DNA from 2 places in the Anoxybacillus sp. LAT27 genome. Region 2 is predicted to be linked to the other one. Evidence: predicted binding sites of a transcription regulator. Region 2 holds the regulator's gene; the other holds the start of a gene.
The links. The regulator Rex, encoded in region 2, represses fermentation and respiration genes when NADH is low (regulators of the CRP and FNR family bind a similar motif). The targets are predictions, from matches to a motif close to TTGTGAAATATTTCACAA.
Positions count from the first base shown of each region.

Region 1: the regulator Rex is predicted to act here: its motif matches at 1,833-1,850, upstream of LD028_RS14500 (nitrate/nitrite transporter).

Region 1 is NZ_JAIWYK010000440.1:94,253-97,436, forward strand. It holds gene LD028_RS14495 (NarK family nitrate/nitrite MFS transporter) at 1-464, opposite strand, end outside; gene LD028_RS14500 (nitrate/nitrite transporter) at 599-1,771, opposite strand; gene LD028_RS14505 (TIGR04053 family radical SAM/SPASM domain-containing protein) at 1,980-3,095, opposite strand.
Region 2 is NZ_JAIWYK010000082.1:4,177-7,360, reverse strand. It holds gene groES (co-chaperone GroES) at 1-54, opposite strand, end outside; gene LD028_RS08460 (CPBP family intramembrane glutamic endopeptidase) at 280-1,017, shown strand; gene LD028_RS08455 (YdiK family protein) at 1,014-1,187, shown strand; gene LD028_RS08450 (redox-sensing transcriptional repressor Rex) at 1,197-1,832, opposite strand; gene LD028_RS08445 (ABC-F family ATP-binding cassette domain-containing protein) at 2,060-3,184, shown strand, end outside.

The sequences.
Region 1 (3,184 bases), on a different contig from region 2:
AATGCTGAGGAAAAATTTGCACCACCAAGTCCACAGAATGCCGCTAACAGCAACATGAGCCAATACGGTGTATTGGGATTTTGTACGGCTAATCCTACACCGATTGCGGGAACAAGTAGTATTCCTGTCGAAAAAACAGTCCAGTTTCTTCCGCCAAATTTCCCAACAGCAAACGTGTAAACAAAACGAAATGTTGCACCTACTAACCCCGGAACAGCGGCTAACGTAAATAATTGACTTTGCGTCAACTGGAATCCAATGTCATTCAAACGTGCTGCAGTAATAGACCAAATTTGCCAAACGATAAATGCCAACATTAACGTTGGAACAGAGATCCACAGATTTCGACGAGCATGTTTTTTCCCTTCTTTTTCCCAAAATGCTGGATCTTCTGGGTTCCAATAAGAACCAATTCGACTTGTCCGTTCACCGTTTTCTGAAGCCGTTTTCAATGGTTGACTCATAACGTTATCTCTCCTTTTTGAAGTATGATTTATAAAAATGATTGTTGTACTTTCATCATAAAGAAACCACATAAATAAGAATGTGATGTGCATCACATATTCAGAAACGTTCATACAATGTTAAAAAATGATATTTAAGCGATCGTTTTTCGCAATCGTCTCATAATAAGCATTGCAACAAACATAGTTGCTGCTACCCACCAAAAGCCATACGAATATGAATTCGTCCATTGTTTAAATAAACCTAAAATATTAGGTAAAAAGAACCCTCCTAATCCACCTGCTGCACCGACAAAACCTGTCAATAATCCGACTTCTTTCGGGAATACATTTGGAATGACTTGAAATAGTGCCCCATTCGCTGTACCAAAAAAAATAAGTGTGGTAAACAAAAGAGCTAATGCAACATAAACAGACGGAAGCATACCGACAATCACCAATGTAACAGTAGCGCCTGTAAACAGCCAAACGAGCAATTTCATTCCACCATATTTATCAGCTAAATAGCCACCAATTGGCCGAACAAGGCTTCCCGCAAATACGACAAGCGTCACAAAATCTCCTGCCGTCACTTTATCTACTCCGTATTGATCGAAAAAGAATAGTGTTAAATAGCTCGTCATTCCGACAAATCCACCAAAAGATAAGCTATAAAAAAAGCTAAACAACCACGTTTCCTTCATTTTCATCACGCGCATATATTCCGATATTTTTGCTGGTTTTACCGCAGTCGGGCATTCTTTTGCGAAGATGATAAATACAATAAAAGCAACAAAGAGAGGAACGAGCGCTAATCCAAATACACTATTCCAACCATACTCTTCTGCGATACGAGGACCAAACAACATTGCTAAAACCGTTCCGCTATTTCCCGCGCCTGCAATTCCCATCGCCAAACCTTGATGTTCTTTCGGATACCAACGGCTTGCTAAAGGAAGAGCGACAGCAAAACTAGCTCCTGCTACTCCTAATAACAATCCAAGCGCATAAATTTGTGTCAATGTATCAGCAAACAACCAACCCCATAAAAGAGGAATGGATGTCAAAACCATTCCGATCATTCCCATTTTCTTACCACCGAATCGGTCTGCTAATAGTCCCATTGGAATACGAAGCAACGCTCCTCCTAATACAGGGATTCCTACCATCATTCCTTTTTGTGCAGGGGTCAATCTTAAATCTTCCACAATAAACGTTCCTGTTGCCCCAAGAATCACCCAGATCATAAAACTAATATCAAAGTACAAAAAAGACGAAAGAAGTGTTGGTAAATGACCAACTCGAAGAAATTGTTTTAATCGTTCCATCTTTATTCCCCCTCGCTTTATCGTTTGACAATTTTATCGTAAAAAAATTTATCGATCGCAACTGTTATATTGTTCACAATTTTTGTTATGTTCACAAAACTTTCATACGTTCTTTCATATGAATAAAATGTTTGTAGAAAAAAGACAAGTTCCCAATTTACACAAATAAGGAACTTATCGCCTGTATGGATGAATAGAAAAAAGCCGGCTATTCGCCGACCTTTTCTTTTTGACGCCATGCTTTTGGGATGTAGATGCAGTACGGTTCGCTTGCTAAGTAGTCGCCTGTAACCGCATATGCTCTTGAACGCGATCCACCACAAACGTAACGAAATTCACATACGCCACATTTTCCTTTATATCCGTCTGGATTTCTTAACTGTTTGAAAATTGGAGAATGGCGATAAATATGGGATAACGGTTGTTCACGTACATTCCCTGCTTTTACAGGCAATAGTCCACTTGGATATACGTCACCAATATGCGAAATAAATACAAAACCGTTTCCATCGTTTACTCCTTTTGGGGCACGCCCTAGTCCGTCTACTTGTCCAGTTAATCCTTTCATTAGCACATCTTCATAACGAATGTCACCGTGAATTTGACGTTCTCGCATTTTTTGTTGTAAAACAACGCGGCGATAATGCTGTCCTGCTGTTGTTTTTATATCAAACGGTACACGTTTGCTCGTTTCGTAAAGCCAGCGAAACACTTTTTCATGCTCAACAGGCGAAATCATATCTGTCGCTTTTCCCCTGCCCGTCGGTACAAGAAAAAATACGCTCCAAAGCACGCAGCCGAGCTTTTCAACAAGTTGCACCATCTCGTCAAGCACATGAACGTTATAACGAGAGATGACTGTATTTATTTGAATGGGAATGTCGAGTTCGTGTAAATATTGAATCGCTTTCATTGTTAAGTCGAACGAGCCAGATGTTCCACGAAAGTGATCGTGAATATCCGCATTCGGACCATCTAAGCTAAATGCCCAACGAGCAAGGCCTACTTCTTTTGCTTTTCGGATCGCTTCTTTTGTCACGTTTGGTGTTGCACTTGGGGTCATCGATACACGAAGTCCTTTATCAATCGCATATTTAGCAATATCGTACACATCTGGACGCATAAGCGGATCTCCACCTGTAAACACGAGAAGAGGCTGATCCATTTCATAAATATCATCAATTAATCGCTTCCCTTCTTCAAACGTTAATTCACGCGGATCGCGATGATACTGTGCTTCGGCCCGACAATGAAGACAATTGAGCTGACACGCCCTAGTTAACTCCCATATAACAATAAATGGATTTTGTTGAAAATCACGCATATTTCATCCCTCCGATTCGCTCACTACTTCTCATTGTACAAGAAGGAATATTTATATCATGTGACATTGATCACAAAAAATCACATCCA
Region 2 (3,184 bases):
CTCTTCAGTTTGGATTAATTCAATGACAATGCGATCACCTAGTGGCTTCAACACGGCAAACGACCTCCTTAATTAGATTTTCGCTCTATTATTAGCACTCATTACAATCGAGTGCTAACACACTTATTATATTAATGAACTTTTTTTAATTTTGCAAGTAGGAAGTTAAAAATTTTTCAATACATATTTCCCTCTTTCATTATGTCTTTCCTTTCGAAATTCATACAAAAAATATGGTAAAATGAAAAAGTATTTATTTTGTAAAAAGGGGTTGACCATGTGAAAAAACAATATTGGTATGTCATCATTACATATATCGCCATGCAGCTATCGAGCTTAGTCGGCGTCCCTTTACTTGCACATAGCGGCTTTGTCAACGCATCAAATAAAGAAATAGCTTTTTCGATCGCTTCTGGTTATTGGGCTGTTATTAGTTTCTCGATTGCTCTTTTTCTCGTTCTTTATTTTATGAAAGAAGATATGAAATACTCATATGATCGCCATCAATCATCGATTGGCATGTCAGTCTTTTGGGCGATTGGGGGGTTTTTGCTCGCTCTTTTCGCCCAAGGTATTGCAGCAAACATCGAAGTACACCTCTTTGGGGTCGAAATGGGGTCCGAGAACACGAGACGGATCGTTGAAATGGTCAAACTTACACCAGCTCTTATGCTCGTCACTTCAATCGTTGGTCCAGTTTTAGAAGAAATCATCTTTCGAAAAATTATTTTCGGAACGCTGTATCAAAAATATAACTTTTTCTTATCAGCCATCATCAGCTCGCTTTTATTTGCGGTTGTTCATTTAGAGTTCGAACATTTGCTTCTTTATGCAACGATGGGATTTGTATTTGCTTTCTTATATGTCAAAACAAAGCGTATTATCGTACCTATTGCAGCACATGTACTGATGAACACCTTTGTCGTTGCAATTCAAACATTATTTGCTGAAGAAATCGAAAGCATTATGCGTGAGGCAGAACGAATGCAATTCGTAATTTGGAGGCTGTTTTCATGAAGTCTGAACCGTTGTTTTATTTTCTCACAGGCATTTTATTTACTTATTTTGCTGTCCATACCGCCGATGATGGTATTTGGGACATCACAACGATGCTATTTATTTTAATTGCTACATTTGATTTCGGCGCAGGAATTCGTTCTTTACGAAAAAAAACCTCCCGCTCGTAAACGGGAGGTTTACTCATTTCCGTAATGTTTTAAAAAGTAAACGAGTGACTGCAATTCGACCGCTAAATCAATATGGTGAACACGAATATGTTCTGGCACATGCAAGCGAGCTGGCGTAAAGTTTAAAATCCCTTTAATGCCTTTTTGAACAAGTCGGTCAGTAATCGGCTGGGCAACTTGAGCAGGAACGGTTAAAATCGCTACCGTAATCCCTCCAAGCTTTTCTTCCAATTCATCTAAATGATAAACCGGAACCCCTCCGACTTTTGTTCCCACTTTATCCGGATCAACATCGAACGCCATTACGATTTTCGTATTGTTATTTTTACTAAAATTGTAGTTCAAAAATGCTGTCCCTAAATTACCGACGCCAAATAACGCTACTTCTGTCGTTTCATCTTGGTCTAACGTTTTGCGGAAAAACGACAGCAAATAATTCACATTATATCCGTATCCTTTTTTTCCAAGCGCACCAAAGTATGAAAAATCACGGCGAATCGTTGCTGAATCGACTTTTACAGCTTCGCTTAACTCCGCTGAAGATACACGTTGCTTGCCTGATGCATGCAAGTTTTTCAAAAAACGATAGTACAACGGTAGTCGCTTTGCGGTCGCCTGCGGAATTTTTGGTTGTTCATTATTCACGAGTCAATCCCCCACATTTCCTTTCACAAATAGTTAGCGCTTTCATTTTTCTCTCCTATACGTCTAAAAAATTCTCCCCACTTCTAAACTATACACTATTTTTTTCATTCTGTCTTTCCTTTGTACCCTTTATTATTATTTTTGTCAAATTTGTTATTCACACACTAGTGTTGCCGAATATCAAGAAAGTACGTTACACTATCAAAAGAAGATTGAGGTGAGAAAGAATGATCATTTTACAAGTAAATCAACTATCCAAATCATATGGAGCGGAACAAGTTTTATCAGACATTAAGCTTGAAATACAAGAAAAAGACCGTATTGCGTTAGTTGGAAGAAATGGCGCGGGAAAATCGACATTATTAAAAATCATTGCCGGACAGTTGTCATACGACACAGGCGAAATCATTAAACCGAAACACGTAACGATCGGTTATTTAGATCAATATACAGGGTTGCAAGCGCATCGTTCCATTTGGGAAGAAATGCTCGATGTGTTTGCCCCGCTACAACAAATGGAAAAACAATTACGCGAACTAGAACAACAAATGAGTTTACATGATGCTGACTATGAGCGCCTACTTGAGCAATATGATCGTTTACAAACAGAATTCAAAGAAAAAGGTGGCTATCAGTATGAAGCAGATATTCGTTCGGTTCTTCATGGTCTCCGCTTCTCACAGTACGATTATACGACAAAAGTATCTACATTAAGCGGCGGACAGCGGACGAGGCTAGCGCTCGGTAAACTGCTCCTTACAAGACCAGATTTGCTCATTTTAGACGAACCGACAAACCATTTAGATATGGAAACGTTGCAATGGCTTGAACAATATTTAAAAAATTACGATGGGGCCATTCTTATCGTCTCCCACGATCGCTATTTTCTTGACCAAATCGTGACACAAGTGTATGAACTATCACGCACAAAAATAAAAAAATATGTCGGAAACTATACAAGCTACTTACAACAACGTGCTGAACAATTCGAACAACAACTAAAATTGTATGAAAAACAACAAGAGGAAATTACAAAATTAAAAGATTTTATTCAACGCAACATCGCTCGTGCATCAACAACGAAGCGAGCACAAAGCCGTAGAAAACAATTAGAAAAAATGAATATCATCGACAAGCCACTCGGTGATGAAAAATCGGCATCGTTTCGTTTCGAAATCGAACGACCAAGCGGAAACGACGTGCTGACAGCTAACAACTTAGCAATCGGTTACGATCACATCATCGCAACAAACCTTTCATTCCGTATCACTCGCGGAGATAGTATTGCGCTAATTGGGCCCAATGGAATTGGAAAATCAACTCTTTTAAAAACGATCATCAAACAACTCCAT